One region of the Photobacterium minamisatsumaniensis genome, then DNA from elsewhere that is predicted to be linked to it. Evidence: riboswitches for the same ligand, from Rfam matches in the RefSeq annotation. Region 1 holds a riboswitch; the other holds the start of a gene.

Region 1 (15,778 bases):
TGCCTGCAGCGATGATGCAGGTTGCATTCGATCTTGAGGGGCCGCTTTGCCGTATAGTTGGTCAAAGTTTAAGCCCGCATAAACGGCACAGCCTGAAAAAAGCAGCGTAAATAAGATTAATATGATTTGCTTGCTGTTAGTGACTTTACTCATAGTAATTATTTTCAATATTCGGATGCGTATAGTTATGATTATATTGTAAAAGTACGTGTGTTGATTTACATCTGGAAAAGAAATATCACAATTGGTAAAGATTGGCGACAAAAATTCAGATGACTTTAACTGTTACTCACTTAGTTGCACCTTGCTGAGTTGGTGCAGTTGTTTATGGATACGAAAAGTATTTATGCCAATTCATCGACTGTTGAAGAGGCGTTAAAATTTAATTGGATAGTCGCGTTATTTTATAATTACTTTTTTAAAAACAGCCAATTATTTCAGCAGGTTTAGAGCATTGTAGGGCGTAGAAGTAAGTGCCGTTCTAAACCATCAGTTATGTGCGATAGAAAGCCCTACCACAATCGCTCTGTATCATTCCTTCTTTCAGTGCACTTATGGCTCATAAAAAATAGCAACTGGTACTACGCGAAGGGAAATAATGTTTTTAGCCTGCTTAACGCCATATTGTTTTATTTTGCACTGAAAGGAGATCGGTATGAAAAACAGGTTAAAGGCAGCGTTACTATTATCATCGATGGTAATAATCACAGCGTGTAATTTTAATAGGGGAAGTAGTAATACGGAAACTGCTGATACTATTTTTTATAACGGTAACATAATAACGATGGATGATGAGCAACGGATCGAGAGCGCTATTGCTATTAAGGGTGGGGAAATCATCGCCGTTGGTACGGAAGAAGAACTAAAGCGTTATACATCGGCTTCAACCGTAAAAATAAATTTAGAGAGTGCCAGTTTAGTTCCCGGGTTTATTGATGCCCATGGCCACATGTCGATGGTCGCTCAAAGTATTAACCATGCAAACCTAGCCCCATCCCCAATAGGGAACAGTGATTCAATCTCTGAACTGGTTAAAGAAATGCAATTATTTTGGCAGGATAGAGAGCTTGCTCCTGAGCAATGGGTAACAGGTATGGGGTACGATGATTCACTGCTTGCTGAAAGAACTCATCCAACACGTTTCGACCTAGATCAGATAAGCACTGAGGTGCCCATTGTCATTATGCATGTCTCTGGTCATTTAGCTGTTATTAATAGTAAAGCGTTACAAGTTCTTGAGATAGACGAAAACACGCCTGATCCTGACGGTGGTAAAATTGTACGGATTGAGGGGGGCAATGAGCCTAATGGTGTTTTAGAAGAAACGGCAATGTATCTCGCTATGGTAGGTTTTACCTCAGCACCTCAAGACATGCCGTCAACAATTCAGTTGTTTTCTGATGCACAACAGTATTACGCAAGTTTTGGTATCACGACAGTACAAGATGGTGCTGCGAGCGCAGAATCAATAAAGTTATATGAAACCCTAGCGAATGATAACGTCTTGTATCTTGATGTAGTGGCTTATCCCACTTGGGATGTACTGACTATGCTTAAATTGGGTAATTATGATATCAGCGATGAATACCATAATAATTTCCGAGTTGGCGGGGTTAAAATTATCCTTGATGGTTCTCCGCAGGGCAAAACTGCATATATGACTCAGCCGTACCTTAATCCGCCTGCTGGCGAAGCAACCAGCTATGTTGGATATCCTACTCTTACGACAGATTTCCTTGAGCAAAAATTGAGTGCTTACCTTAAGAGTGGTACGCAGTTTATTGTCCATACAAATGGGGATGCGGCAGTGGATATGTACCTAGATGCCTTGGATGAAATTGTTAATGAAACGCAGGACATGAGCTTAATAAGACCGGTATCTATCCACTCACAAACAACAAGAGACGACCAACTCGAACGAATGCTTGATTACCATATGATACCTTCATTCTTTTCTGCGCATACTTTCTTTTGGGGGGATTGGCATCGAGATGAAGTCTTTGGTGTAGAGCGAGCCGAGCGCATTAGTCCTACTCGTTCTGCATCTAATTATGGAATTCAATATACGACTCATAATGACTCTCCAGTTGTTGACCCCGATATGATCCGCCTTATGTACAACACGGTCAATAGGGTAACACGCAGTGGAGAAACATTAGGAGAAGAGCAAAAAGCAACAGCCTACGAGTCGCTGGCTTCAATAACGCGGAATGCGGCTTATCAATATCATGAAGAACAGCGAAAAGGTTCTCTGGAAAGAGGCAAGATTGCAGATATGGTTATTCTGTCTGGCAATCCACTTACAATAAAGCCCGAAGAAATCAATTCTATTCAGGTGCTAGAGACATTTAAACAAGGGAAAAGTGTGTATAAAAAATAACGCTAAATCACGTAGGCCGGTTAGTAGTAACCGGCCTAACTTTTATCAATACTTTAAACGTGGCGCTTGTGCCATTTTTTACTTGGTATGTATTTAGCGTAACTCTTGATCAACCGAGTAGCGTTTATAGTTAAACTTCTTGGTATCTCTTTCACTGTTATGTACCCAAAATATGCCTACTTCATCGTTAAGAACTAGGTCAAGGTATGGCTGTTGGTAAAGTAGGTAGCTATAAGAAATAGTTTTTGATTTAAATTTGTTTTGTACACGTTCTTCAACCTGTAAGGATGTAGATTTACTTTCAGTGATCACGTCATTGTTTTGGTACGTCCAATGGTACATCTCTGGTTTTAATTCTGCGGTCGCAAGAAAAGGTGATGCATTTTCCACAATGGTTACAATGGCTGAGCTTATCGAAAGGGCATAATGGTATTCAGTTTCTTTTTCTGAGATAAACGTAAGATATGAATATGTTAAGTCGTTATTTTCATCTTTAGATATGTATTGGTAAACAACTTGTGAGTCAATACCGGAGTCATCAATGAACTTCAAATATACCTGAGATGTAGGGTCACGCGCTAAATCAGTTTGGACGATTGGATCGGTACGCGTTTTATCTAATCCATTGATTGTAAACAGCTCGAATTTTTCCCAGTCATCGTGACTGATTAGATAGGAGTGATCTGTATAAGGCTTACATTGTTGACTGTCGTTTACTTTACACCACGATAATGAGTAATGATTATTACCTTTATACGCAAAGATCTTTAAATTTTCTATCGGCTTACGTGCTGGGTTTTCTTCTCTCAGTTTGTAAATGTTAAATAGTTTGTCCGTTAAATCATCTAAATCAGCTTTATTTGAGCCAATTAATGTCACTGTGTTTTTCGGCGTTTCTGTTATTCGTATTTGATATTCTGCTTGCCTTGGGTACTTATAACCGTAGTGCCAAGATAAGCCAATGAGTATGAGCGTGGTTAAACCAATCAGACCAATTATAAGGTGTGGAATATAATGTTGTTTGATTAAAGCTAACGTAAATGGAGGTTTATCAGAAAACGCTTCTGAGCTAAATTGTGTGATCTGATAACCAACACGCGGCAGCGTTTCAATCACATCGCCTTTGTTTATTTCTTGTAGTTTAACGCGTAAGCCTCGAATGGCTTGAAACAGTGATGCTTCAGATACTACGCGTTCAGGCCAACCTGCTTGAAGCAAGTCACTTTTAGACGCTGGCTGACTTGCGTTATCAATAAGATATTGAAGAATATATTGTTCTGAGAGGTTCAGCTTCTGGGTAGAAGAATCTGACTTTATTACGCCTAGGCAAGGAATAAAGTACACACCGTTTATAAATTTATATTTTAGCTTCTCAGACATCGACACCTCAAAATCGCCATTACCAATAATTCCTAGCTATGCATTACCAGCTCATGCATTCTCATTGTGAATACTTTGTACTGGTAAGAGGAAAAGCGATTAATAATCATTCATTATTTTGCGTTATTTTATCATGAAAAATGAGAAATAGATTCAGTCGTCTCATTAGACTTCTTGTTGAAAAGCGCTGGATGGTCGGGGCTATGTGATAAAAAAGGGAGGTGGACCTCCCTAGAGCTATTTATATTCAAGGAAGTAGATTACTTCTTGAAGATTTCCATAAACTCACGCTTCATTGGTGGGTTACGGCGAGCTTTCTTCAGTTGCTTACACATGTCTTTAACACAGTTGTGTAGTACTTTATCAAGCGTAACAGCTTTGTACTCAGTGAACTCATCGTCAGTCATATCAGATGGTTTTTCACTTTCTTGCATTTCACCAAGGAAATCTATACCAGAATAGCTTTGGCTAAGTGCAACTAGTGCATGAAACTGTTCGAAGTTATCAAGTACATTCTGTGCACTTGCAGGCAATTGATTCCATGCTTCATGGGAAGTTGGTTCAGATGCTTTATAAACATTGATCAGCATGTCTAGAAGTTCTTCTGGCACTTCTTCAAACGCAACAACTTGACGTAGCTCTGGTGAGCAATCTTCAAGTGTGAATTCTAGTTCTTCAATGATTTGCTCTTCTTTGTTTTCGATATCAGACATCGCTAATTCCTACAGCATGAATTGTTTACAGAATGGAATCCTAAAGCCCTGTGATGAAAAGTCAACTATCAGTACCATCGACCAGTCAAAGTTTAGTATTTGATTGCTCACAATCTATCCTAGTTAATAAATATATAGGCATATTTGTTTTTTTAATTGTATTTTTTTCTTATGAAAGTGTTGGATTTCGAGGTTTAGATGTTTTTTTTGCAAGCAAAATCACGTTCGTTACTTAGAACTGCCTATCAATGAGGAACAGAGTTAGGTTAATTGGTGAGCTGTGCTATAAATTAAAGAAGGAATATTTTTGATATCAACAGGATACTTTCATGGAAGCAATGCGGATCTTACTAGTTGATGATGTCCATCTTGAGCGAATGCAACTTGCAATGCGATTACAAAGATTGGGCCACATTGTTGAGGCTGTTGGTTCAGGGATAGAGGCAATTGAAAAATATCCGTTATTTGACCCAGATTTAGTACTGCTTGATGTCAGTATGCCCGACATGAGTGGAACGGAAGTGGCAGAACAACTTCGAATTAAACATTCAGAGTGGGTGCCAATCATTTTCTTGAGTGGTCATGATGAACCCGAGATGATAGCAAAGGCTATTGATATGGGGGGAGACGATTACCTTGTTAAACCCGTTAATAAAATTGTTTTAGCCTCGAAGTTAAAAGCGATGCAACGCATTGCTGATATGCGTCACCAGTTAAAACAAGCCAGCGAAAAGTTAGAAGAAGCGAATGATTTGCTGTCACAACAGGTTAATGAAGATGGCTTAACGAAACTTGCAAATAGAAGGTATCTCGATCAGAAGCTGGAAGAATTCATATCCTGGCATGGCCGTAATAGCTTTTCGCTTACAATGATAATGATAGATGTTGACCATTTTAAGCCATTTAATGACCATTATGGACACCTTGAGGGGGATCGCTGTTTACAGGCGGTGTCTGCTGAGTTGAAGAAGAACTTTAGTCGAGCTGGAGAGCTGGCAGCAAGGTATGGTGGCGAAGAGTTCGTTGTCTTGATCAGTAATTGCGATAAAACTAAAGCAGTAAGAGAGTGTGAAAGGTTAAAGGCTTGCATTCAAAAACTTGAAATTCCGCATTCAAAGTCAACAACGTCAGATATTGTGACGGTGAGTCAAGGGATGGTGTCATGGATGCCGACTGGTCTTGAAACGCATGAAAACATGTATGAAATAGTTGATAAGGTGCTGTACAAGGCTAAAGAGCAGGGACGAAATCGCTTTGTTGCTGCTGAGTTTACCTAGCGTTAATATCACGAGAAAGGTTAAATTTAAATCGTTTCTGCGATTCAATAATTTGAACTTACCAGCAAAAAATATCTTCAGATGAATCATTTGGTTGTTTTACAGCCAAATGATTTTTTTGGTGCTTGTTGTTATAGCAAGGCATGCTAATCTCCCATTAGGCGTTTTAGCCATTGTATTTTTAGTAAGGTAAATTGCGTTAGAAGTTTTAACTGATGCATTACCTTTACGACGTATTAGAATAAAGGGTGAGGGAAGATCATGGATATTTGCTTTTCACAATCAGAAGCTAGAGTGATTGGTTGTCTATTAGAGAAAGAGGTAACCACACCTGATCAATACCCATTAACATTAAATGCATTAACAACCGCCTGTAATCAAAAAAGCAACCGTGATCCGGTTATGTCGCTTGATGATTCAACAGTACAAGACACCATTGAAGCGTTAAAGTCGAAACATTATATACAAGAAGTCACTGCTGGCTTTGGTAGCCGTGTTGCTAAATATCAGCACCGCTTTTGCAACACTGAATTCAGTACTTTTCAATTCACAGCGCAAGAAAAAGCAGCACTTTGCGTAATGCTACTGCGTGGTCCACAAAGTGCGGGTGAAATTCGTACTCGAACAAATCGCTTATGTAGCTTTAGCGATGTTAAAGAAGTCGAGTCTGTACTAGATGGTTTAGTTGATCACCCTAAAGGTGCCTATATTGTTAAGTTGCCAAAAGAATCGGGTAAACGTGATTGTCGGTACATGCATCTATTTAGTGGTGAAATAGATCTTGAGGCCTTAAAGTCAGCGCCTGCTGCCGTACCAAGCTCACCAACATCAGAACGCATTGAACAGCTTGAAAGCCAAGTTGCAGAATTACAACAAGAGATGGCTGAATTAAAAGCAATGCTTGACTCGTTGACTTCGTAATTCAATATATTATAAGGCTGTGTTGCACTAACAATATTTTATAATTAAGCCCAGCAAAGCTGGGCTTTTTTGAATGGGTAGAAATGGATCAAGAACAAAATGTAAATCCGACCGAAGGGGTGAAAGTCGAGCCTGTTTGGTCGGTCTATTTAATTAGAACAGCATCAAATCATCTTTATTGTGGCGTTACAACGGATGTAGAGAGGCGTTTTAAAGAACACCAAGGGACAATGAAAGGTGCCAAGTACTTAAGAGGAAAGGGTCCATTAACCATTGCTTGGTCATCAGAGGTCGGTTCGAAACGTGTAGCAATGCAGTTAGAGTACCGAATAAAACGACTATCCAAAAAGCAAAAAGAACAGATTGTAATCGGTGAGCTCCCTGTCTTTACGCTATTAGAGTGTTGATGCAACGATAAATACCGCTTTGATTGACGCTTGTGTTTAGGTGTAATTTATTACTTTGAAAAATAAATAGAAATTGAAGAATGATTAGGTTCAGATTACACTGCGAGTCATTAAAGCATCCCCTGTTGGGATAACGTTTCAGGAATTAAAACTATGGCACTTAAAGCCACTATCTATAAGGCTCAATTTAACGTCGCGGACTTAGATCGCCATGTTTATATTGATAAGTCACATACCCTAGCATGTCACCCGTCAGAGACTCTACAGCGGTTAATGCTACGTTTGATTGCATGGGGATTTTATGCAGACGAAGACCTTCAATTTACGAAAGGCCTTTGTGATGTTGATGAGCCTGATTTGTGGATCAAAAGTTTAAGCGACGAAATTGAACTTTGGATTGATCTTGGCTTGCCTGACGAGAAACGCATTAAAAAAGCAGCGCACAAGTCAAAGAAAGCTGTTCTTGTTGTTTATGGTGATAATGCAGCACCAGTATGGTGGAAGCAGAATCAAGCCAAGCTTTCACAGTTTGGCAATATTTCAGTGGTATTTTTTAACGACCAAACGCTTTCTGAGCTAGAAGCGCTGGTTGAGCGTACTATGCAGCTTCAGTTAACGATTGAAGGTGAGCAAGGCTGGCTAAGCGCTGGTGAGAGTAGTTGTACGATCACGCCAGATTGGTGGCTGCGTTAGTACGAGTGATCGTCATTAAGTGGTCACCTCTCTTTGTCATGTTAAGTAAGGATACTTAATCATTAATTAGGAGCATTACATGCATTTAAAGATACATAGTTTGGCAACAAAAGTTTGGGACTATCATCATTTAAACCATAATTTGGAAAAGAGTGATTGTCTCTTTGTGCTTTGCAGTAACGATATACGCGTTGCAGAGCGTGCTGCGCAATTGTATTTAGAAGGGTATGCTCCTTTTATTGTTTTTTCTGGCGGTGTGGGAGCATTAACAGAAGATCTTTTTGCATGCTCTGAAGCTGAAGCGTTTGCTACGGTTGCTGTTGATATGGGGGTACCAGAATCAAGCATTTTAATAGAACCTCAATCAACCAATACGGGTGAAAATGTACAATTTACCCGAGCCTTACTTGAAGAAAAGGGGCTTGACCCACAGTCATTGATTCTTGTCCAAAAGCCGTTTATGGAAAGACGTACATACGCAACGTTTATGCGTCAGTGGCCGGGTAAGGAGATTAGGGTGACTTCGCCTCAAATCAGTTTTGATAATTACCCCAACGAGTCACTGACATACAGCGATGTTATTAACGTCATGCTTGGTGACCTTGAGCGAATTCATGTCTATCCAGAGCAGGGTTTTTCAATTGAACAGGATATTCCTGAAGATGTATGGCAAGCCTTCGATCAGCTAGTTCACCATGGCTTTAAAGAGCACCTGATAAGTCGCTAGTCTACTCGCTTTAACTACCGGATAAAAAAAGGCTTGCACCGAAGTGCAAGCCATTAAAAAACCGATTGGTAGGTTTTAGGTATGATTACTGTGCCGCGTCCATCCCTTGTTGCCAGAAAGCGACTTCCATGCGTGTTGCTGTTCTAAAGATTTCACATAAACGCTTACCACGTTTACTTTCAAGTGGGATCTCTTCCAGCATGGCGTCTAGTCGACGAATGGTTTCTTCAACGCCAGTTTGAAAATCTTCACCGCTGTATAGCTCAACCCAACTATTGTAAGGGTTACCTTCAAGTTTAGTTTCAGACCATGTACCTAGACGTTGACCAATTACTGCGTACCCAATAGCACAAGGTGCCAGTGCGGCAAACAAATCAGCGCGATCACCCGCCATGCCGGTATCAAGTACGTAACGTGTGTAACTTACGGTACCAAAGTCTTCTGGTTCCGCTTCCATTTCTTCAGCAGATATTCCCCACGTTTGACAATATTCAATATGGTGGTTCATCTCTGATTCAAGCAGGGCGTTCAAACCGGGTAGTGGTTCACGCATTTCTTCAAGTGTTGTTGATTTGAAAATAGCCAGAGCATAAGCACGTGCATAGTGTTTAAGGAAAAGAAAATCTTGCTTAAGATAGTGGAAATAAGCGTGCTTATTCAGTTCGCCTTTTGCCAGTTGATTAACAAAATCATGTTCGGTGTATTCTGTCCAATCTTGTTGGCAATGCGCAATTAAGTCTTGATAGTTCATGGTAAGCCTTATGAATAATTAGAAAGTTAGAACGTAGTCTTTTGCTGATGGCAAGCTACGGATAATGTCATGTTCTTTCATGAATACGGCGTAGTCGTCGTATCGCTGAAGATCAACGGCAGCAGGGCGTAGGGCAAAACGCGTTAAAGTATCAGCCCATGCTCGGCGATTAAGTTCGTTATTCAATGTATCGGGTGAGTAAGCAACAAACTCATTCCAAGCTTTTTCAGGATGGTTGATGATATAAACCGTTGCTTTTTCAATTGCGCTATTGAATTTTTTAATCATTTCAATATCGTGCTTGTTTTTATTCGCAACGAAGATTAGCTCATCATATGGTGGCACACCGTGTTCTTCAGGGTAGAACGCCGTTGATTCGTAGCCTTCGATAGCAAGCTGATTAAGCTCAAAGTTACGTAACCCTCCCCAGATAGCATCGACTTTACCGGATGCTAGTGATGATGATAATGCCCAACCAACATTAATGATTTTCACGCTGTCCATTGATACGCCTTCAGAACGAAGCATTGTACCGATGGTTGCATCTTCACTTCCGCCAATGGCGACGCCAATATTCTTACCTTCTAAATCTTTTAGGCTCTTGATGCCAGACTTATTCAGTACTGTTAGTGCGTTTAAAGGCCCTGCAATAAGTGTTGCTGAACGAACAACAGGTAACTTTGCTGCGGTACTCGAAATGAGCGTGCTTTGGTAAGAAACCGCCAGATCGATTTTGCCTGCAGCCACCAGTTTGTCTGGCACGCTTGGGTCAGCTGGCTCTTGAATTTCAATCTCTAACCCTTGATCGGCAAATAACCCGTTTTGTTGGGCAATAATGATTGGGCCATGGTTTGGATTCACAAACCAGTCGAGCATTAGCGTTACTTTTTCAGCTGCTACGTTAAATGAGGCAACGGTCAAACCGAGTGCGGTAATAACGCGAATTATTGGGGTCTTCATTCATTATTCCTTTTGATTAAGCAATGTTGTGTTTTTATTTACTATTTTTGTCATGTTATTTGTCTTGCCACGGTATGGCCTTCCTTAGTATTAAATCAGCAGCAAAATACAAACTGATAGAAAAGAAAGCCAAAATGAATAATGCGGCAAACATTTCGTCAACAAACATGCGCGCGTTAGCTTGTAACATCAGATAACCCAAGCCTTCACTCGAGCCAACCCATTCACCAACAACCGCACCGATAGGGGCGACGACGACAGCAACGCGAATACCGGAAGCCAAAGCAGGTAAAGCGGCTGGTAAGCGTATACGCCATAATAATTGCCAGCGTGTGGCTCCCATGGTTTTGGCCAAATCGAGGTAGCCAGTAGGAGTATTACGTAAACCGTCGTAGCAACACGTTGTGACGGGGAAGAAAATGATCATTGCTGCCATGACAATTTTGGACGCCATGCCATAACCTAGCCATAGCATGAGTATTGGAGCAATAGCAAAGACAGGTATTGCTTGGCTGGTGATCAATATGGGTAGCAACCAGCGGCGAAGCGGGGCAAAAAGCAACATCTGTAACGCAAAGAACAGCCCTAAAAATAGCCCTAAGAATAAACCTAAGATTACTTCAGTACCGGTTACTAATGTGTGTTGCCAAAGGATATCAAATCGCTCAACCAGTTTCGTTAATACGGCAACAGGACCGGGTAATATAAAAGGGGGTAATTCAAAAAGAATAACGATGGCATGCCATAAACCAAAAATCACACATACGCTCACCGTTATGCGTAAGAGGTGCTGATACCAATGGTTTACTTCCTTTAAGCCTGTATTTGCCGTGTGTTGCTGCTGCGTTAACAATGGAGATGCTACCGTTGAATCAGCTTGGATATTCTGTGTTGATTGATTACCCATAATCACGCTCCAATTGGTTGATAATCGTCTGCTGGTGGCTAGCGAGTTCAGCGGTAAACTGGCGTGGAGGTAACGTGCTTGGAACACCTAATGGTACGAGTGAGGCAGGACTTCCAGACATAATATGAATGTGATGGCCAAGGCGAAGTGCTTCTTGTGGATCATGAGTGATTAATAAAACAGTTCTGTCTTGTAATAACTCAGCAGAGAGTGTTTGCAGCTTATAGCGTGTTACAGCATCAAGGGCTGAAAATGGTTCATCCATTAACACCAGTGGCTTATCTTGCATAAGTGTACGTGCAAGTGCTACACGCTGACGCATACCGCCAGAGAGTTGATCTGGGGTCGCTTTTGCGTAATCTTTTAGCCCTACAGCTTCAAGCAATGCTGTTGCGCGAGACATATCTGCAGGGTGTTTATCGCCAAAGCGGGTACTTAAGCAAACATTATCAATGACGTTGAGCCATGGCAAAAGTAAATCTTGTTGCGCCATGTAAGCCACATTACCTAATAGGGGAGTGTTATTAGATGTCGTGAGTTCACCTTGCCATTCCACTTTATCTTCAAGCAACCCAGCAAGGTGACGAAGTAAGGTTGTTTTACCACACCCACTTTTTCCAAGTAGGCAAGTCCATTTACCAGCAGGCAGCTCTAAGCTGAGTGCAGAAAATAATGGCTCGGCAGCATCGTTATAACGGAGGGTTGCCTTTTTTAAGGCAACTCCGATATTGCTAGCGAGTCCTGTTGTATTGATTACAGGTTCAGGCATCGTCATCACTGTTTTATTTATTCAGGCTTGAAATGACCAGCAAAGAAATGGTGAACAGGGCCGTGGCCTGAACCGATTTCTAGCTCGTCAGCGTGTGTAATAGCTTGTGTAATGTATGATTTCGCGTGTTTAACTGAATCAACAAGTGAGTATTCTTGGGCTAGGAATGATGCGGTAGCCGCTGAAAGAGTACAGCCTGTGCCATGTGTATTACGCGTATTAATACGTGGTGTAGACATCCTAATTACATCGTTGCTTAAGATGAGTAGGTCAGTACTATTTTCATCTTGTTCAAGGTGACCGCCTTTTAGCAATGTTGATTTAGCCCCGATACTACGCAGGCCGTCAATCATTGCAGACATGTCTTGCTCACTCTCTGGAAGCGCAGTGCCAAGTAAAGCAGCGGCTTCAGGCAGGTTCGGCGTTATAACGTCGGCAAGTGGAAGTAACTCTGTTTTGAGGGTTTTTATTGCTTCTTGCTCGAGCAGAAGGTCACCACTCGTCGCGACCATTACAGGGTCGATAACAAGGTGCTTTGGCTGATATTGACGAAGTTTATTGGCAACCGTACGTATAATATTTGCGTCGCTTAACATGCCGATTTTGACTGATTTAACGTCTAAATCAGAAAATACGGTATCAAGCTGCTGCTCTACAAACGCAGGGTCAATACCTAAGATACCGGTGACGCCTTGGGTGTTTTGTGCAGTTAAAGCAGTAATAACAGAGCAGGCATAACCGCCTGTTGCTGAAATCGCTTTAATGTCAGCTTGAATACCAGCACCACCACCGCTGTCAGAGCCAGCAATAGTTAATGTGATTGGTGTTTTTGATGGTTTGGCGTTGCCCATAACTACCCCTAAATGAATAAAGCGGAGGGTAGCAGGTGTCAATATTGGACTCTGAATACAGAGTAGTGATGAGACACGTGTGCTAGTTCCCTACGCCATTGCTAAATGGATCAGGTTCAACGGGTCCCACAAAGTGGTCTCAGCCTAAGCTCCCCGACTAACGAAACATTAATTGATATAACGCGTTATTGTAACCACGTTTAGAAACAATGAGCAAATAAGATTAACATTATTGTCTGCCATGTAGCGTATTTAGCTACAGGTAGAATAAAAAACGGGCAGCATAAATGCCGCCCGTTCCTACGTTAGCCAAATTTCAAATATCGGAAAGATTAATGTTAGATGGCTAAGGCTAATTACATTTTTTTACAGTAAGCAGCAATAATAACCATGTTAGTACCTGCTGCTTTACCTGTTACATGCAGTGGATTTTCAGTTAAACGGATACCGCGAACCGCTGTGCCTTGCTTAACAACGAGGCTTGAGCCTTTAACTGGAAGATCTTTGATGATAGTAACGTTATCACCAGATTGTAGGGCTGTACCGTTAACATCTAGCGTTTTAATCGCTTCAAGTTCAGCAAGAGCTATCCCTTTTTCAGCCCACTCAACCATATCTTCTTCCATGTACATCATATCGAGAAGATCTTGAGCCCATGTTTCAGCCGAAAGGCGCTTTAGCATACGGTAAGCCATAATTTGAACTGCAGGTTCTTGGCTCCACATACTGTCGTTAAGGCAACGCCAGTGGTTCTGATCAAGTGTTTCTGCATCTTCAATCTCTGTACGGCAAGTACCACATACCATTACACAACTACCAGCGGTTGTATCGGGAGAGGCTGGTACTTCATAAACGCTTAGGTTGTCAGCAGATGCACAAAGTTCACATTTCTCGCCAGAACGCTGTTTAACAATATTTTCAATACTCATAAGGGTGTCCGTAGATGTGTAATGGTGGGTGTATACCATACAGGTAACTGTTCTGTTTATTATTATGACAGCAAATAAATAGAAGGGAAGGAATCACGGTTAAGATCACAGGAAATTGCAAAATAAAGGGTAAAAAACGAACGGGTGAATTAACCAATGTTAAAAATGTGACTTTTTGGTGTGGGTGTTGCGTTGTTTTGTGGCTAAACTGTAAGTGTTTGACTCCAAAGTAATGGTTATTAATAGGGACGGTTATGAAAAAAGGAATTATTTTACTGACAGCGCTAGCTCTTATGGGATGCGATGAAGATGATGTAACAAATACACTGACAGGTAAGGTAGAAGTATTTGCTGTAGTCAGCGCTGAAGTTGAAAGTGTCGATGGATACAGAAGTGTTGAAGATCTTGAAAATGACTATGGTATAACTTTGCCCGATGACTTTCCGGGAGGCACTGAAACAGCTCTCGACAGTAAATTAAATGCTTTGGGTGTTAGTTTCGATGATACCAGCTGTGGTGTTATAGATACCTCTGGTGATGTGTGTTTCAGTGATGGTGGAGACAGTGTCTGTGTTCCAGATGAAATAGAAAATATCGGCCTGAAACTCTATACGATAAGTATGGGGGATGTTGACGATGCTTATAAAAATGGTTTTTACCCGAAACTTGCAGCTGAATTACTTGGCGATGCATACTCTGATTTTAATATTGATGAAGATGTAAGTTGTTCGACGATAGGTTTATAGTTGAGTTTAAATTTATAGTTACAGCTTTCTACTAGAGTCGAAGAAARGCCACGTTATATGGCTTTTCTTTTTTTTATGTTTCTACTCAAATATTTCCCCTGCCTCTCAGGCTTTATTGCAATAATAAGTTCTTTCACCCCATATCGACATCTAACTCGCAAGTTAGATGTAATCTTTAATTTGAAATTTGATGTATTGGTAGAGTAGCCGTTTAACGAATTTGACTAAACGGAATTAGTTACCATGAGGATACCATTATTATCTTTAGCGCTGGTGGCTGCTATATCAACACCTATTGCCAATGCTGCTGATGTTACGGGCTATGTCGTTGGAGGCACACCTGTTGACCCCGAAGATGCCCAAAGCTGGATGGCTTCCCTGCGTTTTACACCCAATGATACTGCACATCTATGTGGCGGTAGTGTTATTAATAAAAACTGGGTGCTGACAGCAGCACACTGCGTAGTTCATCAACTTGATGGGGATAGTTTTTCGGTGTTACCGCCTAGTATGCTGAGCGTCATGGTGGGTACAACAAGCAGCACTATTGAAGATCCTGCGGCACTCTATGCCATTTCGCATGTTGTTGTTCACCCCGATTATACCCCAAACCCTGTAGTAAAAATTACAACTGCGGCTGATGGCTCCGTAACCCAAGATGTTATTGCGACGGCGTTGGATAGTGATTTGGCACTTTTACGAGTGGGTCGTAGTTTTCCACAATCAAGCATTACACCCATCGCACTTTCAACCGCTGAAATTGCTTCTTCAATTGAAACACGCCTTAATCGTGAGTGGTCTGAAAATAGTCGGCCAAAGAATACAAAAGTATCAGGCTGGGGATCAACCAGCTCTGACGGTTCAGGTATTGCAGAAGCCTTGATGGAAGCCGAGTTGTCATTCCTTCCAATGACAGAGTGTTTTGAGCGATTGGAGTCAGGTAATCAACAACACTATATTTTAGATAGCCCACTAAACCGAACTAAAATCTGTGCTTTGCCACCTGAAATCTTATTTGATGCAGACGGTAGCCCTCAAGGGTTCGGCCCTGATTCTTGTAAAGGTGATAGTGGAGGCCCGTTGCGGGCACAAGATGCCAGTGGTGTTTGGCGGCAAATCGGCATCGTTAGTGGTGGTCCTGTCGGCTCCCCGGTATGTGGCTCGATATCTCGCCCAGGGTTTTATACTCGAGTTGGTACATATTTCGATTGGATAGAATCAACGGTGAGTTCGACTCCCAAGCATCCTGTCACAAACCCTGACTTTATTGATAACGGTTTGTACGGAGACGCAAAAGAGGATGCTGTTAACTCTGAAGATTGCATTGATGGCGTAAGTGGTATTAGCCCAACCAACTGTAGTCTTCA
Region 2 (15,778 bases), on a different contig from region 1:
GGCTGGTAATTCTCTGCTAGCTGTATAGAATACTCATCACTTCTTAGATAATGTTGATTTTAAGAAGTGCTGTAACAGCATTACAGGGGTGTAGCTCCAATTGGCAGAGCAGCGGATTCCAAATCCGCGTGTTGGGAGTTCGAATCTCTCCACCCCTGCCACATTTAAAAGCCTCGACTACGGTCGGGGCTTTGCTGTATCTAGGCTTTAGTAAATTGTTTAAGGTCAAGTCATATAGACAAATGTGAAATTAGACTTGTTGCTCTTTCTTATTAGTTATAGCATCAGGCCATTGTTATCAATTTCATTTGATAACGGGTGATGGAGTTCCACCTTTAACCGCTCATCTGAGATGATGACTCCTATCGTAGTAGGGTAGATCCGTCTATGGTAGGGTAAACATAATTTGCCATAGCTTCTATCCTTGAAATTAACTCAGTAAAAGATAGAAAACGGTATGGCTCATCCTTTAAGTACAAACCCTAAAATATTCGTCCAAATTTTGCGTTGGACACTGCTTATCATTCCTGTTGCTGTTCTTGTCGGTTCATTCAATGCTTTTTTCCTATGGATCCTTAGCTTAGCGACAAGCACTCGTATTGATAACCCTTGGTTAATCTATTTCTTACCGCTGGCTGGTATCATCATTGTTTATTGCTACCGCAACCTTGGGAAAAATTCAGAAGGTGGTAATAACCTGATTATGGATGAAATTCATAAACCAGGTGCAGGCATTCCTGCTCGTATGGGGCCGTTGGTACTGCTCACCACTGTGATAACCCATTTATTCGGAGGCTCTGCAGGGCGTGAAGGAACTGCCGTTCAGATCGGCGGGGCATCGACTCATTGGTTAGCGCGAAAATTTAAGCTGAATGAAGCTGATACTCGATTGATGCTTATTGCTGGGGTTGCCGCTGGATTTGGTGCTGTATTCGGAACACCGCTCACAGGGGCTATTTTTGCTCTCGAAGTACTCGCTATTGGCCGTTTGCGTTATGACGCAATTATTCCTGCACTCTTTGCTGCTATTTTGGCTGATGTTGTTTGTACCGCTTGGGGGGTACACCATACTCACTACCGAATTGATTTTCTCGAAACCATTACTATTTTTGAACATGCTGTGAAAGTAGATTTATTTTTGGTGGGAAAGATTGTATTGGCAGCAGTCGCTTTTGGCCTTGCTGGTTATTTGTTTGGTGAGTTAACCCATGCCTTTAAAGACATATTCAAAGCAACATTGAAGAATCCATACCTAATTGTTGTTGTTGGGGGATGCATCGTGATTGCATCAGTACAGCTTATTGGCAATTATGATTATATTGGCCTTGGTGTGTATTCAAGCCGTGAGGGTGGTGTCAGCATACTCAGCGCCTTTCAGGACGGTGGGGCTGAGTGGTATAGCTGGTTGCTGAAGTTAATACTCACTGCAGTGACGCTGGCTGCTGGCTTTAAAGGCGGAGAAGTCACACCATTGTTCTTTGTGGGGGCTACGCTAGGTAATACATTAGCGTGGGTATTGGGGGCACCAGTTGATCTGTTCGCCGCTTTAGGCTTTCTCGCGGTATTTGCCGCCGCAACCAATACACCGCTTGCATGTACTATCATGGGGGTTGAGCTGTTTGGAGCTGATCATATGCTGTATTTTGCGATTGCTTGTTATACGGCTTATTACTTCAGCGGCCATACGGGTATCTATTCATCACAGCGCGTTGCGGTACCGAAGCTATTTGATTTAGACGGGGCGCCTAAGATCACTCATAAACTTGGTGAACTCCGTGAGACGCACTCATCTTTGCTGAAAAGCTTAGTAAAAAAATATAAATAGTGCTTAGCCTTATCATCAAGGCTGTCAAAATAAATGCGATTTTTGTTAACAAAGTATCAGTTTTATGTTTCGTTCACTTGCCGGGTATTAATCGATTACATATACTGACCTTTCAACTTGTCGGAGTGCCAATTGGCTGAGACCGCATTGCGGGATCCGTAGAACCTGATCAGGCTAATACCTGCGAAGGGAACAAGAGAAAATCTTCTGATAATGCTGTATTCGCAGCTGCAGTTCCAGATGATGCTACATTCCTACATGTAGCCTCTTGTTTAAGCACCAATCCGCCAAGCAACTTCCCTACTATGGAATGATAGGAAATTGCTATGACGAATCGCAAACAAGCGAGACTGGAAGCTAAACAATTTATAGAGTCACTAACTGCCCAACCGTACCCTAACTCTCAAAAGGTTTATGTTACAGGTAGCCGGGATGATATCCGGGTACCTATGCGTGAAATTACGCTAGCCGATAGCCTGATCGGTGGAACAAAAGATGAACCTGCCTTTGAGCCGAATGAGCCTGTCCGAGTTTATGACACCTCTGGTTATTATACCGATCCTGAACATCAAATAGATATCTACAGTGGTTTACCTAAATTACGTGAAAGCTGGATTGCTGAACGCGGTGATACCGAGTTATTGGATGATCTTAGTTCTGCTTACTCAAAAGAGCGGCTAGCTGACGATACACTGGATGAATTACGTTTTGGTGAGCGTTCTCGTGTACGTCGTGCTGTTACTGGCGCTAATGTTACTCAGCTTCATTATGCTCGAAAAGGGGTCATTACTCCTGAAATGGAATTTATCGCGATCCGTGAAAATATGGGACGAGCGAAATACCGTGACGAAGTACTGAACCAGCAACATCATGGTATGCCCCTTGGTGCTAATTTACCCCGCGATATTACCCCAGAGTTTGTACGTCAAGAAGTCGCAGAAGGGCGTGCCATTATTCCATCGAACATCAATCACCCTGAGTCTGAGCCCATGATTATCGGGCGTAACTTCCTGGTGAAAGTAAATGCCAATATTGGTAACTCATCAGTGAGCTCTTCGATTGAAGAAGAGGTTGAAAAATTAGTGTGGTCGACCCGTTGGGGCGGCGACACGGTGATGGATCTATCGACGGGACGTAATATTCACGAGACCCGAGAGTGGATCATCCGCAACAGCCCGGTGCCGATTGGTACAGTACCTATGTATCAAGCGCTAGAGAAAGTAAATGGAGTTGCTGAAAACCTCAATTGGACCGTTTTCAGAGACACCTTGCTTGAGCAAGCTGAACAGGGCGTTGATTACTTCACTATTCATGCTGGCGTACTACTTCGTTATGTACCGATGACGGCCAAACGGGTAACTGGCATTGTCTCCCGTGGCGGTTCGATTATGGCAAAGTGGTGTCTGGCGCATCACCAAGAAAGCTTTTTGTACCAGCATTTTCGTGAGATATGCGAAATATGTGCCCAATACGATATTGCCCTGTCTTTAGGGGATGGTTTGCGTCCTGGCTCAGTTGCTGATGCCAATGATGAAGCGCAGTTCAGTGAGCTTCGTACATTGGGTGAGTTAACGAAGGTTGCATGGGAGTACGATGTACAGGTGATGATTGAAGGCCCAGGTCATGTGCCAATGCATATGATCAAAGAAAATATGGAAGAGCAACTAAAGCACTGCCATGAAGCCCCTTTTTATACGCTTGGCCCACTCACCACTGATATCGCACCAGGTTATGACCATATTACCTCAGGTATCGGCGCTGCGATGATTGGTTGGTATGGCTGTGCCATGCTCTGCTATGTTACGCCGAAAGAGCACCTAGGCTTGCCCAATAAAGAGGATGTAAAAGTAGGGCTGATCACCTACAAATTGTGTGCACATGCGGCAGATTTGGCGAAGGGCCACCCCGGCGCACAAGTCCGAGATAATGCGCTTTCAAAAGCGCGCTTTGAATTCCGCTGGGAAGACCAATTTAACCTAGCTTTAGACCCTGTTACAGCAAGGGCCTATCATGACGAGACACTACCTCAAGAATCTGGAAAAGTTGCACATTTTTGTTCTATGTGTGGCCCTAAATTCTGCTCAATGAAAATCTCACAGGAAGTTCGCGAATACGCTCATGGCCTTGAACAAGAGGGTGATTTGGCTATTCAGCTATTGGACGATCCGCTAGAGGGGATGCAGCAGAAATCGGATGAATTCCGTTCAAGAGGCAGTGAACTCTACCACCCTATGCAAGAGGAAAACTAATGAGCACTTTGTGTTTACCCGATCACCTGACCCCGCTATTAATGCATATTGAGCCTTTATTGGCGGCGGCTGAACAGTATCAGTTAGGCGAACCCGTTCGTGTGGGAAGTAGTGAGTCGGCAGTGGTAGACATGCATGTTGATCAGCGACCATTAGCCATTGCTTTTAATGAGGAATGCCTAACGGGTGATGGGTATACAGTGCGTGACCAATGGGTTACGCCTTACCCGAGTGTATCTGAGCTGCAGCAAGCGGTTGCTGCTCAGCCGAAGCTGATTATCTGTGGCTTGCCCACAGAGCGTGGCTGTGTGGATATTTGGCATCATAATGGTGAAGCGCGGGCAGTGTATTGCCACGATGCTGGCTCGAGTGAGCCGCAACGTGCAATGTTGTTAACTGCTTTAGCCTTAGATTACCCGTTAGAAGATGCGGTTACATTAGCGCGCGCATATGCCCGAAGCCATGCGAGTGCAGTTTGGCCTATGGGGCGTGAATTGTTTCCTCGTCCTTTAACGGCCAATCACCCCGAGGTGGATGCGCTAGGCTGGGTAAGCACAGAGGTGCCTGTTACTTCATTCGCAAAAACAGATCCACAGAAAATGGCCTTGTATCCGGTTGTCGATACCGCTGAGTGGGTAGAGAAAGTACTAGAGCTGGGGGTGAAAACCACTCAGCTACGGATAAAAGATCCTTCAGAACCGTCATTGCCGGCACAAGTAGCAAACATTATTGCAGCAGGCAATGCACATCAGGCACAGGTATTTGTTAATGACTACTGGCAACTAGCCATTGAGCATCAGGCTTATGGGGTGCACTTGGGGCAGGAGGACTTGGAAACTGCTGATCTGGCTGCAATCCAGCAAGCTGGTTTGCGCCTTGGTTTATCCACCCATGGCTATTACGAAATCCTTCGAGCTATAGAGTTTGCTCCAAGTTATATCGCATTAGGTCATATTTACCCAACGACGACCAAAGACATGCCATCTAAACCGCAAGGACTGAGTCGTTTAGCGCTATACCAGAAGTTAATTGATGACGCTTTTCCAACGGTTGCTATCGGTGGTATCGACTTATCTCGGGCAGAAAGTGTCTGGCAAACTGGTGTTAGTAGTGTAGCGGTAGTACGCGCAGTGACTCAGGCTGAAGATCCGCAGGCTGCGGTGGATGCTTTTAATCACATACTGCTTCGTCCAGTGTCACATTAAGGTTGCTTGATATGCTAACAGATCAGGAATTTCTGCGTTATAACCGCCAAATCATGTTGCCTGAAGTCGGCGTGCAAGGGCAAGAGCAATTGACTAAGGCACACGTACTGTTAGTCGGGGCGGGCGGTTTAGGCTCTGCTGCGGTTCTGTATTTGGCTGGCGCAGGCGTTGGTAATCTTGTCATTGCTGATGATGATGAGGTGGATAGTTCTAATCTTCAGCGACAAGTGATTTATCGCGATGAACACCAAGGAAAAAGTAAGGCTGAGATGGCGGCAGAACAAGCCCGATCATTGAATCCTTATATCCGAGTTCGTCCTGTAAAAGCGCGGTTGGCTGATCAACGTTTGGCAATGGAAATTTCGTTAGCTGATGTGGTGCTTGATTGCTCGGATAACTTGCCGACTCGCCATGCTGTGAACAAGGCGTGTTTTGAAGCCAACACACCATTGATTTCTGGGGCTGCGATTCGTTGGCAAGGGCAATTAATGGCGTTTGATTTCCGTGACGGGCGAGGGCCGTGTTACCACTGCTTATTCCCATGGCAAGAAGATGCCCCACAAGAGTCGCAAAACTGCAGTAACTCGGGTATTGCTGGTCCTGTTGTTGGCATGATGGGAACCATGCAGGCTCTAGAAGCCATTAAACTGGTTACTGGCGCAGGGGGAGTCGCTTTTTCTGCTTTACAGCAATTTGATGGTTTAACCATGGCTTGGCAAAAATTTAATCTCGCAACAGACAGTAAGTGTCCGGTATGTGGCACAGGGGAGTAAAGCAACGATGACAACAACCATAATGAACCAGTTACTGGTCAATGATAAGCCTGTCGATGTCGCAGAAGGTACGACACTAGTTGCCCTGCTTAATCAGTTGGATATGCCGCTACAAGCAACAGCTGTGGCACTTAATGATGACATTGTCGCCCGCACCGAGTGGGAAACAACACAATTAAACGCGGGTGATCGTATTGCCCTTTTTCAAGCCATTGCTGGAGGCTAAATGTTAACTATCGCAGGGAAAACCTTCTCTTCACGTCTATTTACTGGCACAGGGAAGTACGCAAATAGCGCGACAATGGCAGAGTCTATTATTGCCTCTCAATCAGAGCTAGTAACGATGGCATTGAAGCGGGTTGATATCGAAAACCGTGACGATGACATTTTGACCCCATTGATTAAAGCTGGGGTCAATCTGCTACCGAACACTTCCGGCGCTAAAAATGCCAAAGAAGCTGTATTTGCGGCTAAATTGGCACGAGAAGCCCTAGGTACCAACTGGCTAAAATTGGAAATTCATCCAGATCCTAAGTACTTAATGCCTGATCCGATTGAAACATTAGCGGCTGCAGAAGTGTTAGTACGAGAAGGATTTATCGTACTGCCATATTGCCATGCTGATCCGGTACTGTGTAAGCGTTTGGAAGAAGTTGGCTGTGCTGCGGTAATGCCACTGGGTGCGCCAATTGGTTCAAATAAGGGCTTGGCCTCTCGTGACTTTTTAGAAATTATCATCGACCAAGCACGCGTGCCTGTGATTGTTGATGCTGGTATCGGTGCACCATCTCATGCTGCAGAAGCGATGGAGATGGGGGCTGATGCGGTGTTGGTGAATACTGCTATTGCTGCTGCAGCTGATCCGATAGCTATGGGACGCGCATTCCAAATGGCTGTAGAGAGTGGACGAATGGCCTACGAAGCAGGACTGGCAGGTACCGTTAACCACGCGATTGCCTCGAGCCCATTAACCGCTTTCTTAGATCAAACAGCATAAGGATCTCGCGATGAGTTTCGTCGATGTATGGAAACAGCTTGATTGGGATGATGTCAGGCTTTCTATTTACAGTAAAACAGCGGGTGATGTTGAACGCGCCCTGCGTAAACCGAAGCGTGACCTAGAAGATTTCAAAGCTTTGATTTCACCAGCCGCTGAGCCGTACCTTGAGCAAATGGCTCAGCAATCTGCGGCATTAACGCGAAAACGCTTTGGCCATACTATCTCGTTTTATGTCCCGCTTTATCTGTCAAACTTGTGTGCCAATGCGTGCACTTATTGTGGTTTTTCAATGGAAAACCGGATCAAGCGGCGGACGTTGACGGTCGATGAAATTGGTCGTGAATGTGCTGCTATCAAAGCAATGAACTTCGACAATATCTTATTGGTTACCGGTGAGCATGAGCGCAAGGTTGGTATGGAATACTTCCGTGAAGCCTTGCCTGCTATCAAATCGCAGTTTAGCTACCTCTCAATGGAGGTACAGCCACTCGAGCAGGATGAGTACGCTGAGCTGAAAACACTCGGTTTAGATGCGGTGATGGTGTATCAAGAAACCTACAGCGCCCCGACCTACGCCGAGCATCACCTGCGTGGCAATAAGATGGATTTTGAGTATCGTCTAGACACGCCAGATCGCCTTGCTCGAGCGGGTATTGATAAAATTGGTATTGGTGCATTGATTGGTTTGGAAGAGTGGCGAACCGACTGCTTCTTTGCCGCTAGCCATCTTGATTATTTAGAGCGTACATACTGGCAGACGCGTTATTCAATATCGTTCCCGCGTTTGCGCCCGTGTGAAGGAGGCTTGCAGCCAAAATCAGTCATGTCTGACCGCCAATTAGTACAGTTAATTTGTGCTTACCGATTGTTGAACCCTGAAGTTGAGCTCTCGTTGTCTACCCGTGAATCATCGCAATTTAGGGATAACGTGTTACCGCTGGGTATCACCAGTATGTCGGCGGCATCGAAAACCCAACCGGGTGGCTATGCCGATGATGAGCCTGAGCTAGAACAGTTTTCGATTAGTGATGATCGTTCTGCTGCTGCTGTTGCCTCGGCAGTGAAGCAAAATGGCTTTGAAGTGGTATGGAAAGATTGGCACCACGCATACTCGGGCTAACCGCAATTATTCCAAGTTTTGGATGTAAAAACGCCCGCAGCTTTGCGGGCGTTTTTTTAGCAGTACTCGTTTGTCGGCGAGCTATCGTACTAGCGGTGCAGTTGCTTGTTCTAGCCAAGCCAGTACTTCACCGTCAAGTGATGGGCTGACGACTTCAAACACCGTCTGATGATAGTTGTTTAGCCAAGTTAGCTCTGTATCTGTCATCAGTGACAAATCGACTAAACGACGATCGATAGGTGCACGTGTTAATGATTCAAAGCCCATTACCGTCATGTCACCAGCCGTTTCAACCTCGACCACAAGCTCAAGGTTTTCAATGCGAATACCAAAAGCATCTGCACGGTAGTAACCCGGCTCATTAGATAGCACCATACCTGGTAGTAAGGCTGTTGGGTTGTAGACCTTCGCAATGCGCTGCGGCCCTTCATGTACACTCAAGAAATGACCGACGCCATGGCCTGTGCCGTGATCATAGTCAAAGCCGTATGCCCATAGGTGTTGGCGAGCTAATGCATCAAGCTGTGAGCCTGTTGTACCTTTAGGGAAACGGGCTGAGGTTAAGGCAATATGGCCTTTCAGTACGAGGGTGAAAGTTTGCTTAACTTCATCACTCGGCTGGCCGATGGCTATCGTACGGGTAATATCCGTCGTGCCATCTGGGTACTGACCGCCTGAATCAACCAAATAAACATTGTCCATCTCCAGCACACTTGGTTCAGGCTGGTTTAGGTGATTGTAGTGGCACATGGCTGCATTACCCGCAGCGGCTGAAATGGTATCGAAACTGACATCGCTGCAGCTGCTATCTTCAGCGCGGAATTGCCATAGCTGATCAGACAGCGTGCCTTCATCGAGCAGGTTTCCTTGGGCAACTTGAGCATCAACCCACGACAAGAATTTAGTTACCGCAACACCATCACGGATATGACAGGCTTTCATACCGGCGATTTCTGTCGGATTTTTGGCTGCTTTTGGTAACAGGCATGGGTCCGCAGCCTCAATGATTGTTGCATCTGCCGCGCGCAATACTTGGCTTGACCATGCATTGCTCGTGGCTGGATCAACTAACACGGTTTTACCGCCAAGTTGCTTCAAGCTGGCTTCCAGTGCTTCTGGTGCCTGTACGCGAACACCGTTACCCACATGTGCTGTAAAATCTTGTGGCAGGCGAGTCGGGTCAATGAAAAAATCAACACTTTTATCGGCATGCAGTACTGCCGTTGAAAGTAAGACGGGTAGGCTAGGTACATCACTACCACGTACATTGAGTAACCAAGCAATGCTGTCGAGCTGGGTTAATAGGACTGCATCTGCCCCTTGTTTCTGTAGCTCTGCCGCAATTTGTTGGCGCTTGTCGGTACTGCTCTGGCCGACATATTCAAGTCCCATCAGTTTCGCGTTTGAGAGTGTGGCATCTGGGCGGTCATGCCAATAGGTCTCTATTGGGTTTTGCTCTATGCACACTAATTCCAATGCGCTATTAAGCTGTTCAGTCGTGCGGGTTAGCCATGCTCCACTGTGCAAGCGAGCATCAATGGCCACTTTACTTCCTGTTGCAAGGTTCTCTTGTGCCCATGTAACAGGAGGCTCTTCAATCAGGTGGCGGTACTCAAAAACATCACCCGGTACTTGTTTGCGCACTTGTACAACATAGCGGCCATCGACGAAGACTGCGGCTTTATCTTGGGTGATCACTGCCATGCCCGCAGAGCCGGTAAAACCGGTAGCCCAGTGCAGGCGCTCATTATGGGCCGGGATGTATTCACCGAGATATTCATCTTCATGAGGAATAAGCAGTGCATCGAGCTGGTTTGCTACCAGCCATTGGCGGATCTGCTCAACACGTTGTGAGATAACAGCTTGCATGTTTTGTTCCTTTTAAATGTCACCGTCCTTGCTGACGGAAATGAAGAGAGCGGCCTATAGGATTATTATATCCGTAGAGACTAAGGAAAAAGAGGCCGTTCGATGAGGTTAAGTTAGCGGTTTTGTCGTCGTGCTGCAATTAGGTGCTTTGCAAATAGTGATGCGCATGGAGAGCTTTACGGATCGGGAAAACGAGTGATATTCCTAAATGGAAAGTACGGATTGAATATATACCATTTCTATTCATATCTTGAAACTCGTAGACTGGTGATCTAGATTAAATAGGAACACCTTATGACCACCACGCCCCCCCCTCAAGCTGGATCGCGCCTCATTGCCTTAATGGTAACGCTGGTTCTGTTTAGTCCTTTAGCGATTGATATTTATTTACCGGCATTGCCTGCAATGGCTGATACGTTCGCGGTTGATAGTACCCGAGTACAAGACACTATTACTTGGTTTATGTTTAGTCTTGGCCTTGGCCAGTTATTAGCTGGACCACTAGCCGATCGCTTTGGCCGTCGTCCTATCGCACTGGCCGGGATCACCATTTATGCATTGAGTGCGGCATTGGCGTATACCGCTGAGACGCTAGACTTATTGTTAGTTGCCCGCTTTTTACAAGGGTTCGGTGCATGTGCAACGTCTGTTGCAGCGTTTGCTGCGGTACGTGATAGTTTTGGCCCAGAGAAAAGTGGGCGAATGATCAGTTACTTAAACGGCGCCATTTGTTTTATCCCAGCATTAGCACCGCTACTTGGTACATGGCTGACGCATCAATTTGGCTGGCGTTCTAACTTTAGTTTTATGGCAGGCTTTGCGGTTGTCGCGGGTATATTCATTCTGCTCTTTTTCAAAGAGACGCGCCCTCAAAGTACCAACGTACAAGGTTCAACTATTAGCTTATCGCGTTACTGGTCGGTATTAAAAGAGCCAACGTTCTTGTTTCACGCCACATTATGTATGTTAGCTATGGCGGTGATTTTAGCTTATGTCACGTCGGCACCAGTATGGTTAATGATGGAGCTGGGGCAAGATATGAACCAGTTTACGTTTTGGTTTGGTGTTAACGCTGCTTTTAATATTTTTGCCTGTATGGTTGCACCCAAATACATGGACCGATTTGGCACGCGCCACACCCTGAATACTGGATTGCTGACCTTGCTTATTGCTGGTATCGCAATGCTATTGCTTAGTCATATCGCACAGGCGTGGGCATTTATGGTGCCAATTTTCATGTCGTCTTTTGGTTTTGCTTTTGTCTTGGGCTCTGCGGCAGGCAAGGCGCTGGCACCATTCGGTGATCGTGCGGGTACGGCCGCGGCGTTATTAGGGTTATTCCAAATGAGTGGCGCGGGGCTGATGGTTGGCTTGACTCAGCGTCTAGATCTAACGCCTCCTAACTTAATGGTGCTGCAAATGTGGCTGCTATTACCGGGATTATTAATTTTATGGTCTAGATATGGCCAACGCTGGCATGCTCCTGTTTCAGCAGAAGCGGCTTAAATAACAGGTTCAATATACTAATAAGACGCCACCCTTTTAAGGCGCAGGGTCTCGACAACCCTTAGGCTCTTTTTGCCTGCCACCTTTGTGGCAGGCTTTTTTGTTTCTGGCAAGAGCCCAGACAACGATTAGACGGTGCTAGTGGATTCTACTTGTTTACCTTTCCATTGTTGAACCACTAAACCACAGACAATCAACACCAAACCAACCAACGTTGAAGGATGGATTTCTTCACCGATGATTGTTGCTAGCAACATCAGAGAGATAAATGGTGAAATAAAGATAAGGTTGCTGATCCTTGCGGTATTGCGAGTAAGCTTGAGTGCATTGATCCACAAAACAAAAGTGATCCCCATTTCAAATAAACCGACATAGCTAACCGCAGCCCAGCCTTGCCAAGGTACTAGTGACCACCCGCCTAGGTATACACTCAGTCCAATCGAGAAAGGAAGAGACACTAAAAAGCCAAGCAGTACCCCAAGTACCGGTTCGGCTTGGTTCTTAGCGTTTAAAATCCAGTACATTGCCCAGAGTAACGTAGAGAGTAAGGCCAATGCGACACCTGTCGGGCTATCAAATTGTAACGCCAGAACATCACCTTTAGTCGCAATGATGATCACACCCACATACCCTAAAGCACAGGCCGCCCAGTCTTGTTTACGGATTTTCTGCCCAAGAAAAACAGCTGCCATTAATGTCAGGGTGATCGCCCAGCTGTAATTCAATGGCTGGGCTTGCGAAGCAGGTAATAGCTCGTACGACTTAAATAAAATTAGATAATAAGCGAATGGATTGATCAGGCCGAGCAGTACGTAGTACCACGGGCGAGCCAAGAAGGTGCGGCCAAGTAAGTGCAACTTGCCTTGGAAAATAGCGATACCGGCAAGAGCAATAGCCGAGACAATGCTGGCAGCAACCAGCATTTGGACTGGGGTAAAGAAATCCAAGGTGATTTTAAAGGCCGTTGCAACCGTCGACCAAAGTAATACCGCAGCAAGCCCGTAGCCGAGCGCATAACGTTCGTTCATTGTTCATCCATAATCAAATATAAAGTGCCGAGCTGGCGAAAGGCCCAACGGCGAGAGCGTCAGTCTAGTCGATTGTTGTAATGTCGACTAGATCATTCCTATTAGGGATGTGATGTTCTCCTGAATGCAGGCGGCGAGAGCGATAACATCTGGACATTTATCCAGTATCCTTTTAGCCTTTAATCTCTGTTTTTGGCGGTTAGCCCCGCTTATATATTCAAAGATTCAAGGTATTAAGCATGATTAATGAATGGCTGTCAGGATATGGTTTGGCAGCAATAATGGCATTCTTTGGGGCGGCCATAGCCAGTGTCACCACCGCTTGGCTTGTTAAGCAACGCTGGCAACAACAACAGCAGTTGCTGTTACAGCAGGTTGAATCAGATAAGCGATTGGTTGAAAGCCGTGAACAGCAGTTTATGAGCCAGCTTGATGAGCGGAATAAAGATCTGGATGAAATGGATATCGAGCGCGATCGCCTTACCAATGAGGTGCGTCAGATGCATGCTCGCCTTGCGGCTGCTTTGGAGAAAATGCGCCATTTCGAAGCGCTGAAAAATGAAAAGCAATACTTTAGCGAACAGCTTGAAAACGCGCGTATGGCCAATGCCGGTCTTGAAGCGGATCTACGTGAACAAGAAGCCCGTCATTTTGAAGAGCAAAAAGCAGCGGATGAGAAAATTGCTTTACTTGAAAATGCCGAAGAACGGCTACGTGTACAGTTTGAAAGCTTGGCCAACCGCTTATTTGAGCAAAAGACCCGCACAGTGGATGAGCAAAATCGTCTTAGTATGGAAACCTTATTAAGTCCTTTGAAAGCACAGTTGGAAGGGTTTAAGAAGCAGGTTAATGACAATTTCAGCCAAGAAGCGCGTGAGCGTCATACCTTGGTGCATGAAATCAATAACCTCAAACAGCTAAATGAGCAAATGGCGCGTGAAGCGGTCAACCTAACGCAAGCACTAAAGGGTGATAACAAAGCTCAGGGTAACTGGGGGGAAGTCGTACTGTCGCGTGTACTTAGCGAATCAGGCCTTCGTGATGGCCATGAGTATCAAACTCAGGTCAGTTTAGAAAATGATGATGGCAAACGCTATCAGCCCGATGTTGTGGTGCATCTACCGCAAAGTAAGGATGTGGTGATCGATGCCAAAATGTCATTGCTTGCTTACGAACGTTTCTTTAATGCTGAAACCAGTGCAGAACAAGAGTTAGCGTTGAGTGAGCATGTTGCTTCTGTCCGTGGTCACATTCGGGGTTTAAGCCGCAAGGACTACCATCAACTTCATGGCGTGCAAAGCTTGGACTATGTGTTGATGTTCATCCCGGTTGAACCTGCTTTTCAGGCGGCCATCGAAACTGATCCAAGCTTAATCCGTGATGCTATGGATCAAAATATCATGTTGGTTAGTCCTACGACGTTGCTGGTGGCATTGCGTACCATTAATAATCTATGGCGCAATGAGCGGCAAAATCAAAATGCGAAGCACATAGCTGAACGAGCAAGCAAGCTCTATGACAAACTCCGCTTGTTTGTCACAGATATGGAGTCGGTGGGGGCATCCCTCGATAAGGCGAGCCAAAGCTATCAGGGTGCAATGAATAAGTTGCTTACAGGTAGAGGCAATGTGATCCGCCAAGCGGAAGGTTTTAAGCAGCTGGGTGTTGAGGTCAAACGCGATATAAACCCACTACTTGCGGAAAGAGCGCTGCTTGGCGCTGCCGATGACGATACGGCTGAACCTTCGCCTGCGATGAGTCATCGACTTTCGTTACAGGCGAGTGAAGAAAATGATTTGTCGTAGTGCTTTGAGCAAAGCTCAACCATCAAGTACACTAGACCAGTTTATGACAGTTTGATAACCATGACGGATGTAGCATGACGGACACCTCACTAGATACCACACACTTTGGTTACCGCACCGTAGCCAAGGAAGAGAAGGCAGAGATGGTTGCAGAAGTATTCCACTCTGTAGCTGCGAAATACGACATCATGAATGATTTGATGTCGATGGGCGTCCATCGCGTTTGGAAACGCTTCACCATTGATTGCAGTGGTGTTCGCCGCGGCCATAAAGTGTTGGATTTAGGGGGCGGTACTGGCGATCTAACCGCAAAATTCTCACGCATTGTGGGTGATGATGGCCAGGTGATCCTCGCTGATATCAATAACTCGATGCTGAATGTTGGCCGCAGTAAGTTACGTGATATGGGGGTTGTCGGCAATGTTGGGTATGTGCAGGCGAATGCCGAAGAACTACCATTTCCTGATGACTTCTTCGATTGTATTACCATCAGCTTCTGCCTGCGTAATGTCACTGATAAAGAGAAAGCGCTGCGTTCTATGTATCGCGTATTAAAGCCAGGTGGTCGTTTATTGGTACTTGAATTCTCGAAGCCAATCCTTGAGCCTCTTTCGAAAGTCTATGACGCATACTCCTTTCACCTATTGCCAAAAATGGGCGAAATCATTGCGAATGATGCCGAGAGCTACCGTTATTTAGCTGAATCTATTCGCATGCATCCCGATCAAAATACCTTAGAAGGTATGATGCAGGATGCTGGTTTTGAACAGACTCAATATTACAACCTAACCGGTGGTATCGTTGCGTTGCACCGTGGCTTTAAGTTCTGAGGATGTTATGCCTGTTGATGTATTAGTCACTGGGGCGATAGAAACATCGCTAAATACCCTGCTAAAAGAAGATGAAGACAGCCAGCGTCGGTTGGCTCGTTTACGCGGAAAAATTATTGGTGTCACCATCAATGAGTTTGGTAAACAGCTGTACTTTGTTTTTAGCCAGCAGATCGATGTATTGGGTGCGTATGAAGGTGAGGTTGATTGTCAGCTTGCCCTGAACCTGTCTGTACTGCCTGAATTGCGCCAACAGGCTAATTTGACTCAGTTGATCAAGGCGGACAAATTATCTCTTGAGGGGGATATTCAGCTCGCCCAGCAATTCTCAGCGCTGTTAAATAGTTTGAAACCTGATGTCGAAGAAAAAATTTCGCAATATACCGGTGATATAGTGGCACATACTTTGGTGGGTGGGCTGAAAAATAGCGCTCAAGTATTACGTCATGGAATCGAACGCCGTCAGCAATATTTGGCTGAAGTGATCACGGAAGAGTGGAAGCTTGCACCGCAAGCGTTGGAAATTGCACATTTTGCTGATCAGGTTGATGATTTGAAATCCGATGTA

The links. Region 1 has a riboswitch for thiamine pyrophosphate ahead of thiD (bifunctional hydroxymethylpyrimidine kinase/phosphomethylpyrimidine kinase). Riboswitches for the same ligand answer to the same signal wherever they lie in the genome.
Region 2: it holds a riboswitch for thiamine pyrophosphate, as region 1 does, so the genes downstream of both, thiC (phosphomethylpyrimidine synthase ThiC) here and thiD (bifunctional hydroxymethylpyrimidine kinase/phosphomethylpyrimidine kinase) in region 1, are expected to answer to the same signal.

The regions. Positions count from the first base shown of each region.
Region 1 covers NZ_JAKJSI010000030.1:73,331-89,108, reverse strand. The annotation lists gene L4D78_RS16780 (fatty acid cis/trans isomerase) at 1-153, opposite strand, end outside; gene L4D78_RS16775 (amidohydrolase) at 656-2,380, shown strand; gene L4D78_RS16770 (winged helix-turn-helix domain-containing protein) at 2,474-3,760, opposite strand; gene L4D78_RS16765 (DUF3069 domain-containing protein) at 4,021-4,473, opposite strand; gene L4D78_RS16760 (GGDEF domain-containing response regulator) at 4,812-5,750, shown strand; gene L4D78_RS16755 (YceH family protein) at 6,012-6,671, shown strand; gene L4D78_RS16750 (GIY-YIG nuclease family protein) at 6,755-7,078, shown strand; gene L4D78_RS16745 (YaeQ family protein) at 7,232-7,771, shown strand; gene L4D78_RS16740 (YdcF family protein) at 7,851-8,498, shown strand; gene tenA (thiaminase II) at 8,584-9,249, opposite strand; gene L4D78_RS16730 (ABC transporter substrate-binding protein) at 9,268-10,209, opposite strand; gene L4D78_RS16725 (ABC transporter permease) at 10,265-11,116, opposite strand; gene L4D78_RS16720 (ABC transporter ATP-binding protein) at 11,109-11,885, opposite strand; gene thiD (bifunctional hydroxymethylpyrimidine kinase/phosphomethylpyrimidine kinase) at 11,903-12,736, opposite strand; TPP riboswitch at 12,807-12,902, opposite strand; gene L4D78_RS16710 (PhnA domain-containing protein) at 13,093-13,665, opposite strand; gene L4D78_RS16705 (hypothetical protein) at 13,920-14,411, shown strand; gene L4D78_RS16700 (S1 family peptidase) at 14,655-15,778, shown strand, end outside.
Region 2 covers NZ_JAKJSI010000014.1:809-16,586, forward strand. The annotation lists tRNA gene L4D78_RS06090 (tRNA-Trp) at 85-161, shown strand; fluoride riboswitch at 309-372, shown strand; gene L4D78_RS06095 (voltage-gated chloride channel family protein) at 458-1,825, shown strand; TPP riboswitch at 1,937-2,034, shown strand; gene thiC (phosphomethylpyrimidine synthase ThiC) at 2,152-4,074, shown strand; gene L4D78_RS06105 (thiamine phosphate synthase) at 4,074-5,279, shown strand; gene L4D78_RS06110 (HesA/MoeB/ThiF family protein) at 5,291-6,052, shown strand; gene thiS (sulfur carrier protein ThiS) at 6,060-6,278, shown strand; gene L4D78_RS06120 (thiazole synthase) at 6,279-7,049, shown strand; gene thiH (2-iminoacetate synthase ThiH) at 7,060-8,172, shown strand; gene L4D78_RS06130 (aminopeptidase P family protein) at 8,254-10,041, opposite strand; gene L4D78_RS06135 (multidrug effflux MFS transporter) at 10,336-11,547, shown strand; gene L4D78_RS06140 (DMT family transporter) at 11,676-12,575, opposite strand; gene rmuC (DNA recombination protein RmuC) at 12,815-14,380, shown strand; gene ubiE (bifunctional demethylmenaquinone methyltransferase/2-methoxy-6-polyprenyl-1,4-benzoquinol methylase UbiE) at 14,455-15,210, shown strand; gene L4D78_RS06155 (ubiquinone biosynthesis accessory factor UbiJ) at 15,218-15,778, shown strand, end outside.